Regions from separate parts of the Clostridioides sp. ZZV15-6598 genome, predicted to be linked through region 2. Evidence: riboswitches for the same ligand, from Rfam matches in the RefSeq annotation. Region 2 holds a riboswitch; each other region holds the start of a gene.

Region 1 (3,293 bases), on a different contig from region 2:
GTGGATTTGTCTTTCCTGAAGTCATCTTTAAACTTTTAACTTTAAGAATATCTTTTTCCAACACATTTGGAATGCTTTCATACTCATCTTCATCATCCATATCTTTATAGCTTTCTTTCCAACCTAGATTTATTACTTTATTGCCCTTAGCTTTAAATGTCTCACCTTCTATAGTCGCATTTATAGTTGTCTGTTCATACTCAAAAGGAGGGCTTAACACGGCCAAAAACCTTTTTACGACAATATTATATATTTTTCTTTCTTTATCTGTAAAATCACTCATAAACACTTTTTGCTCTGTTGGTATTATAGCATGATGGTCTGTTACTTTTGAATTATCGACAAAAGACTTATTAGCTGCAATATTACTTTTCAATAATTTATTACAAACCTTGGAGTAATCACTAACATTTACAGCTTTTATTCTATCTTTTAATGTTCCAACAATATCTGAAGTTAGATACCTAGAATCAGTTCTAGGATAAGTAAGCACCTTATGATGTTCATATAGTTTTTGCATTATAGATAATGTTTCTTTTGCTGAAAATCCAAACATTTTATTTGCATCTCTTTGTAATTCTGTTAAATCATAAAGTGCAGGTGAATATTTTTTCTTATATGATTTATTTACTTCAGATATTTTAATATCTAAATCTTTTACTTTTTTTGAGACACCTTCTATCTTTTCTTTACTAAAAGTTGAGGAACTATTGTTTTTATCATTCCAAATAAACTTTATATCTGAGTTGCCCTTTGTTGCAATTATCTCCAATCCATAATACTCTTTAGGCTTAAAATTTCTTATTTCTTCTTCTCTTTTCAATATCATAGCAAGAGTAGGAGTCTGCACTCTTCCACAAGAAAGTTGTGCGTTATATTTTGTTGTTAAAGCTCTAGTTGCATTTATTCCAATAATCCAATCGGCTTCTGCTCGTGCTATTGCTGAATAATATAAATTTTCATATTCTTTACCACTTTTTAATTTTGCAAACCCTTCTTTTATTGCTTTATCTGTACTTGAAGAAATCCAAAGACGTTTTAAAGGTTTTTTTACTTGAGATTTCTCTATTATCCATCTTGCTACAAGTTCTCCTTCTCTCCCTGCATCTGTTGCTATAACTATTTCATCTATATCATTTCTGTTCATTTGAGCCTTTACTGTATTAAACTGCTTTCCACTTTTTTTTATTACAACTGTCTTTAGATACTTAGGAAGTATTGGTAAATCTTCTAAACTCCATGATTTGTATCTTTCTCCATAACTTTCAGGGTCAGCAAGTGTAACCAAATGACCTAGTGCCCAAGTAACAATATACTTTGGCCCTTCTATATATCCATTTTTTTCATTTTTTGAACCCAAAACTTTTGCTATATCTCTTCCCACAGAAGGTTTTTCTGCTAGTACTAATATTTTTCCCATTTTAAAATACTTCCTTTCTCTTTCTTCAATCTTACATTACACTTAAAATCTAAATAAATAGACTTTTTCTTAATATCGTAACTATAATATTACCATAATTAAATCAATTCTAATTAATTATTTAATATTTTCTTATTTTTTTATCCTAAACTTATATTTCACTTAATTTAAACACCTACTATTCTATTTATTTTCACGTATATTCTTTAAATTTATAAGTTTATAATTCGTAATTAGACTTATATTTTTATATCTTTTCCCTATTTTTAAATTTTTCAGTTGACAAAACACAAAAACTTATATTAATATTATTAATACAATAAGCTATGACAAATCAATATCCGGTTAAGATTTTATAGAAGAGTTGCCATATGGCATACCGAAGGAGTAACACTCTCAGGTACTTTTTAAAGTAGGACTGTAAAATTTACGGAACTCTGGAGAGACCCATTATGGGCGCCGAAGGGGCAAGGCATTTGTGCTCAATCTCTCAGGCAAAAGGACAGGGATTATCTACCAAAACTAGTATTATTAATACTTTTATTTTGGTTGCTAATTAGTGTATATCCAGAGCTGAATCTATTTTAGATTTAGCTTTTTTTATTACACTAGAAATTATTAATAAATTATACTAATTTCCTGTCAATTACTTCATTAAAAATTCTATTGATTGTGTAAAGCAAAAAAATGAGGGAGTGTTTTTATGAATCTAATTGATATTTTAAACAAAGTTGATGCTTTTATTTGGGGTCCGCCCCTGTTGGTACTACTAGTTGGTACTGGTATATTACTTACTGTTAGACTTGGAGTTGTACAAATAACAAAACTTCCACGTGCTCTTAAGCTAATATTCTCTGCTGAAAATAAGGGTAGTGGTGATGTTTCAAGTTTTGCAGCTTTATGTACTGCATTAGCTGCTACAGTTGGTACTGGTAATATTGTTGGTGTTGCCACAGCTATTAAAGCTGGTGGACCTGGTGCACTTTTCTGGATGTGGATAGCTGCATTCTTTGGGATGGCTACTAAATACTCAGAAGGTGTACTTGCAATAAAATACAGAACTAAAGATAAAAATGGTCAAGTATCTGGTGGACCTATGTACTACATAGTAAATGGTATGGGTGAAAAATGGAGACCTCTTGCAATATTCTTTGCTATAAGTGGTATATTAGTTGCACTTTTAGGTATAGGTACTTTTACTCAAGTAAATTCAATAACAGACGCTATCAATAATAGCTTTGGAGTAGACCCTAGAATTACAGGTGTTGTACTAGCGTTGTTTGTGGCTTTAGTTGTATTTGGAGGTCTTAAAAGTATCTCTAATGTAGCTACTAAGATAGTACCTTTCATGGCAGTTATCTATATTGTAATATGTGGAATCATTTTAATATCTTATTGGAATAAAATACCTGAAACTTTTGTATTGATAATTAAAAGTGCATTTACACCTACTGCTGCAACTGGTGGTTTTCTAGGTGCAACTATGTCATTAGCAATTAGAAATGGTATTGCCCGTGGTGTATTCTCAAATGAATCTGGTTTAGGTAGTGCTCCAATAGCAGCTGCTGCAGCTAAAACTGAGTGGCCAGCAGAACAAGGGCTTATATCTATGACAGGAACTTTTATAGATACTATTATAATTTGTACACTTACTGGATTCTCTCTTGTAATATCAGGAGTTTGGTCTTCAGACTTAAATGGTGCTGTTATGACTCAAGCAGCTTTTAATGGTGCTATTCCTACATTTGGACCAATATTACTTACAGTTAGCTTAACATTATTTGCATTCACTACAATTTTGGGGTGGAGTTATTATGGGGAAAGATGTTTTGAATTCCTATTTGGTGTAAAAGGTATGAATGGATATAGAACT
Region 2 (3,293 bases):
CAGTTTGAGCATCTAATCCAACGAAAACAAATACTCCCATTGTTCCATCTTCTTCATCTGCAAAGTATTCATGAGTCTCCCCAGTAACTTTGTTTTTAAATACAACTGATTCTAATATTCCATCACCTTTTATTTCTTCTATTACTGTATCTAGTAAAAACTCTATCTTTGGATTAGCCTTTGCTTTTTCTTCAACACTTTTAGCACATCTAAACCCTTGTCTTCTATGTACAATCGTTACTTTTCTAGCAAATTTAGTTAAGTACATTGCTTCCTCTAATGCACTGTCTCCTCCACCTACAACAAATACTTCAAAGTCTTCAAAGAAATCTGCATCACAAGTTGCACAATATGAAACCCCTTTACCAGTAAGTTCTTTTTCTCCTGGGCAACCAATTTTTCTTGGTGTTGCTCCTGTCCCTATTATTACTGCTTTTGCTCTATATTCTGCCTTTTGTCCTTTTAAAACTTTTATATCTCCATCTAGCTCAGTATCTACAATGTTGTCTCTTAACATTTCTGCTCCGAACTCTTTACATTGCTCAACCATTCTAGCTATTAGACTTGGTCCTGTTGCATTTGGAACTGACCCTGGATAATTTGCAATTTCATGTGTTATTACAATTTGCCCACCAGTCTTATCTTTTTCTAGGATTAGAGTTTTCATCTTTGCTCTTGCTCCATAAAGACCTGCTGCAAGTCCTGCTGGTCCTGAACCAATTATTACTAAGTCATACACATTTTCCATCTTGACTTATCCTCCCTAATTAAATTTCTTACTTTTATTTAATATTAAATCATATTTAATATTTAGACTTTTTTAATAACTTTTTAACAAACTCATTTATTCATACTGCATTCTTTGTATTGTATTATAAAATATATCATAGTCAATTACTCTAAAGTCATCTTGAACACTTTCTGTCCATCTTGGAGTCTTTTTATTATTCTGAAATTTACTTGCAGTGATGATTGCTTCTTCAATTAAGGTTAAAGAGTTTATATCCAAACGATTTCCTTGTTTTAGTATAACTGTTCTGTAAGGTGTTTCATTTGGTTTTACACTCCCATATAGTGGATGAGATAAAAGTTCATATCCTTCATGTATCAAATCTCTACTTGTTTCTAAGATTCCAATGTAAGTTGTATCTTTAAATAAAACTTCTCTGTCTTGAACTTCTTCTTTTACTTTTGGATTATTTGTAATTATTATCATTTTTTTACTCTCTTTCAAATTTTTATTTATTACTCGATAAATAAAAAACAGGAAAAACAAATCTCCCAATTTGTCTTCCCTGTTAAAATCATTTTCAGAGACCCGTCCAAATACAGTCATCTTTACCTGAGAATTTCATTTAATCTTCTGGGTATGTAAGATTAAATTTGTCCCTTCGGTCGCTTTTTTATAAAGCAGTCTCCCATACTCTTCGCCCGGATTATTATATTTTCAGAAAATTGAAAAGTTAGCAATTTATCTTTTATTTTTATAAATAGCTTTTTTCTATCTCTGTTGACTTAAGTATATAAACATTCTATAAAATTTGCAATAGTTTTTTTATATGTATTTTGTATACATTTTTACTTTTTTTTCCAAATGTTGATATTACATATTTCCCGTATTTTCTTTTTTTTTTAAGTACAAATCTTTTTTGGTTTATTATTTCAGATTAATTAAAAATATAACCATTTTTGTAAGAAAGGTATATTTTTTTAATTCTTGCTCTTACAGAATGTATTTCTCATAATTTTTTACAAATTGATGTCATTTATTTCATCAAACCATGATTTTACATCATCTATAACAGATTTTATACACTCATTATCAAATGGAGAATATAGATTTCCTATACTTACAATATCTAAAAACGACTTTGTTCCTCCTACTTTACAGATGTTTATATAATCATTCCATCCAGATTCTTTATCTTTAATCATTTTATCCCAGAATTGTAATGCACAAATTTGAGCTAATGCATAGTCTATATAGTAAAAAGGATTTTTAAATATGTGACCTTGTTTAAACCACCAACAACCTCGTTCTAAAAAAGGATTATCATCATAATTTCTATGTGGTAAGTATTTTTTCTCTAAAAATCTCCATATTTCTTTTCTTTTTGATTTGTCGATATTAGGATTTTTATAAATATAATGCTGAAATTCATCAACAACTACTCCATAAGGTATAAATTTAATTGCAGACGATAAATGAGTAAACTTGTATTTATCTGTATCTTCCTTAAAAAATAACTCCATCCATGGCCATGTTATAAATTCCATACTCATTGAATGAATTTCGCAACTATCCAGTGTCGGAAAATTAATCTCTGGCATCTCAATCCATCTGGACATATACAATTGAAATGCATGACCTGCCTCATGCGTCAATACATCTATATCATCAGATGTTTGATTAAAGTTAGAAAAAATAAATGGCGACTTATAGTCAGGTATATAGGTACAGTATCCACCAGCCCCTTTTCCTTTCTTTGTTTCTAAATCCATAAGTTCATTTTCTAACATAAAATTAAAAAATTCATCAGTTTCTTTAGATAACTCAGCATACATTCTTTTTCCATTTTTAATTATGTATTCTGAATTTCCCTTTAAAGTTGCATTTCCTGTTAAAAATTCTAAGTCTTCATCTATGTAACTCAAAGATTCTAAGCCTATTCTCTTAGCTTGCTTTTCATAAAGTTCATCAGCTAGTGGCACAATATATTTTAGTACTTGTTTTCTAAAATTTTCAATCCTATCTTCTCTGTAATTACTTCTCATCATTCTAATATATCCAAGCTCTACAAAGTTTTCAAAACCTAGTTTTTTTGCTATTTTATCTCTAAGTTTAACTAATTTATCAAATATATCATCAAATTTAGATTCATTTTCTTCAAAGAAATTATAATATGCCTTATTTGCTAATTCCCTTGTTTTTCTAGACTTAGAACTCATAAATATTCCCATACCAGATAAGTTTCTTTCTTCTCCTTCAAACATTATCTGTGCAGATGCTAAAAGTTTAGTATACTCTGAACACAATTTATTTTCTTCTTGTAATTCCTTTATTATCTCTTTGGAAAAACTTTTTAAAGAATAATCTACTATTGTAAAAAATTGTTCTCCAAATTCTTTTTTTAAATTAGTTTTAAATTTTGAATTTACTATAATATTATAAAAATATGAATTTAATTCTTCATATAAAGGCATGTATTCGTCCCAATAATTTTTTTCCTCTTGATAGAGTTTATTAAGAGTATTTATACTGTATCTTATGGATGCTATGTTTGACAACGTTT
Region 3 (3,293 bases), on a different contig from region 2:
TTGCTCCATCATACATTGATGCATTTGCAATTTCCATACCAGTAATTTCTGCAATCATAGATTGGAATTCAAACACTACTTGTAAAGTTCCTTGACTTATTTCTGCTTGATATGGAGTATATGCTGTATAAAATTCTGACCTTGAAGTTATATGTTTTATAATTGATGGGATATAATGGTCATATGCACCTGCTCCAAGAAAACAAGTCAAATCTTCTAGACTTAAATTTTCTTCTGACAACCTTTTTACTATTTTACTAACTTCTAATTCAGATTTTCCACTATCTAGATTTAAATCTCTTTTTAATTTTAGTTCATCTGGTACATCTGAAAATAATTCATCAATTGAGTTTAATCCAACTACTTTTAACATTTTTTCCTTATCTTCATTTGTGGCAGGTATATATGAAAATTTATTTTCTTTATTTACTACAACATTATCTTTTTTATATTGTTTTTTATAAAAAGGCTTCTTAACTGTTATAGCAGGAACAACTTTTTTTCTAATGGCTATACCTATTTCATTTCCTACTTTTGCATATTCAGCATCTATAATTCCCATTCCTAAGATTTTTCCTGTTGTTGGAGATGCACACCCAGTAGTTACAAAACCAACTGTTTTATCTCCAATTTTTATATCATATCCATTTCTAGGCATCCCTTTACCTTGCATTTCAAATCCTACTAATTTTCTTTTAATCCCATTTTCTTTTTCTTCTGCTAAGATTGATTTGCCAATAAATGACTCCTTATTTACTTTTACAAAAATAGATAATCCGCCTTCAAGTGGAGATATGTGTTCATTTATTTCATGTCCATATAGAGGTAGGGCTGCTTCAAATCTTAAAGTATCTCTACAACCTAGGCCAGCTGGACATATGTCTTCTCCTCCAACTTTTAGGACTTCATCCCAAATTAATTTTACATGTTCATTTTTGCAATATATTTCAAAACCATCTTCTCCAGTATATCCTGTTCTCGAAACTAAACAAGGGTATCCATACACTTTTATTTCTGACATTAATTTATAAAATTTTATTGATTCTAAATTTATGTCTGTGATTTTTTGAAGAATTTTTTCTGCTTTAGGCCCTTGAACTGCTAATTGACAAACTTCATTAGATATATTTTTTATATTTACTTTATACCCTTCACTTTGCTTCATTATCCAGTCAACATCTTTGTCTATATTTCCTGCATTTATTACTAACAAATAATCTTCTTCCCCAAACTTATATATTAATAAATCATCAACTACTCCACCATTTTCATAGCACATAGGAGTATATATGATGTCATTGACTTTTAATACACTTATATCATTTGTAACTAGGTTTTGTATAAATTTTTCTGATTCTACTCCTTTTACTTCTACTTCTCCCATGTGAGATACATCAAATATACCTGCACTTTTTCTAACCATTTCATGCTCTTTGTTTATTCCTTCATATTCTAAAGGCATTTCCCAACCAGCAAATTCAACAAGCTTTGCACCAAGCTCTTTGTGTGTATTATACAAAGGCACTCTTTTTAATCCATTCATATATAACCCTCCCTATAAAATTAAACCTATTATATTTAAGCAACTTTACCATTATGTCCTGTATTTTCCCATAAAAAAAATATATAAGCATAGGAAATAACCCTAGCCTATATATCCCTGTTTGTATACCTGAAAGATTTAATAATTTAATATTATTCTGCTTCTTCGGTGACTTATAGTATTTAACTTAAGTCTCTCCAGAGTCCCATCAATTAGCGATATTTTTGCCTGAAAGCTTCTCTAAGGATTGGCATTTCTTAAATTTCTTCTTCGGCGCCTTTTTGTATAAAGGTCTCTCTCGCTAATCTCACTTGGAAATATTTATTTTCAATTTTATTTTATGAATATTTAAATCAAATGTCAACACATTATATTTATTTTTTTTTATGTATTAATTTTTTTGTTAAGTTTTTATTATCAATTATTTCTCTTTTATATTATTCACTCTTCTGCAAAGATATTATATATTAATGCAAAATAACATTTTCACTTAATTTATTATTAAAATAACACACAAAGAACCAAATGTAAATTTGTATTGAGATTTACTATAACATGTTAAAAGTATATTCATACACTTGATGAAATCGTTTGCAATTTTAAACTTGTGAAAAATAAGATTTTTAAAATAGAATATCTTTAGTAAAACTTCAACTATTGAATGGTTATATGATTTGCATATTTCTTAAAATTTTAGTCATTTTATACTTTTAAAATAAATTGCTATAACTGTAAATCACTATTGTCTGTTCTTTCCGATTTTTAGTACGCTACTTATAGTATTTCCATAATATTAATACTACAAAATTCCAATTTTTGATTACTTCAACTAGTCAATAAACTGACATTTATATGTTTGACATCCACTTTGTAAACTTTCCAATCAATGACTGTGCAAACTTTAAATTCAATGCCACAATTATAATACCAATCATACTATACAGAATTGTTGTACTTATTTCACAATCAAGTATATAAATACTCTTACTTATACACCAAATGCTTATTGGTAGACATATAATGCTGGTAATGAGTGAAGGTATATATTTTCTTATTATGATTGACTGTCCTATGTGAATTATCAAATGCAAAGTATATGCGATAAAACTACCTAACCATAATAGATATACATACTGATTATCCGTTATAACTGCAAGTATACAGAAAATAAGGCATAGAATAAGTTCTTCAAATACAGCAAATGCCATACCCTCAGTGCTATAATTTTCATAATTTTTACTTATGAATGGATACTTCTTATCAAGCATTGATTTATTTTTTTTAAGCCATATTCCAAAACCTATTATCTCTTCCATATCATGGAAAATAAAAAGTAACGGAAACAACCATATGTATTTTTCCATAACATCCTCCTGCAAAGTCTATTTAATAGATGAATAATAATCAAGCGTAAATGAATGAATATACTATTTTTCACCTATAAAAAAAGCACTTCATATTAAAGTGCTAATCTATCACATATATCAAAAAATAAAAACGGGATAGCCCACTCCGAAAGCCAGCAACCCCAGTTTTTTTCAGCACAACTAAGTACTGTAAAGTGCGGATGAAGGGAGTCGAACCCCCACGCCAATGGCGCTAGATCCTAAGTCTAGTGCGTCTGCCAATTCCGCCACATCCGCTTATATCACTCTTTTATTTTACTATATTTCGCTATTATTTTCAATAACTTTTTAAAATTATCTAAAAATAAACAAAATAATGATAATAAAAGGTGAAATTCATTTAC

What was found. A riboswitch is a leader RNA that binds a small molecule or an ion and turns the genes downstream of it on or off. The one in region 2 is predicted to bind glycine.
Region 1: another riboswitch for glycine. It lies ahead of KGF50_RS14880 (alanine/glycine:cation symporter family protein); the one in region 2 lies ahead of KGF50_RS05075 (GrdX family protein).
Region 3: another riboswitch for glycine. It lies ahead of gcvPA (aminomethyl-transferring glycine dehydrogenase subunit GcvPA); the one in region 2 lies ahead of KGF50_RS05075 (GrdX family protein).

The regions. Positions count from the first base shown of each region.
Region 1 is NZ_JAGWCS010000085.1:11,220-14,512, reverse strand. It holds gene KGF50_RS14885 (DNA topoisomerase III) at 1-1,420, opposite strand, end outside; glycine riboswitch at 1,848-1,936, shown strand; gene KGF50_RS14880 (alanine/glycine:cation symporter family protein) at 2,124-3,293, shown strand, end outside.
Region 2 is NZ_JAGWCS010000016.1:34,427-37,719, forward strand. It holds gene trxB (thioredoxin-disulfide reductase) at 1-748, opposite strand, end outside; gene KGF50_RS05075 (GrdX family protein) at 845-1,216, opposite strand; glycine riboswitch at 1,320-1,431, opposite strand; gene KGF50_RS05080 (M3 family oligoendopeptidase) at 1,750-3,293, opposite strand, start outside.
Region 3 is NZ_JAGWCS010000073.1:11,739-15,031, reverse strand. It holds gene gcvPA (aminomethyl-transferring glycine dehydrogenase subunit GcvPA) at 1-1,543, opposite strand, end outside; glycine riboswitch at 1,750-1,854, opposite strand; gene KGF50_RS13905 (HXXEE domain-containing protein) at 2,392-2,907, opposite strand; tRNA gene KGF50_RS13900 (tRNA-Leu) at 3,106-3,186, opposite strand.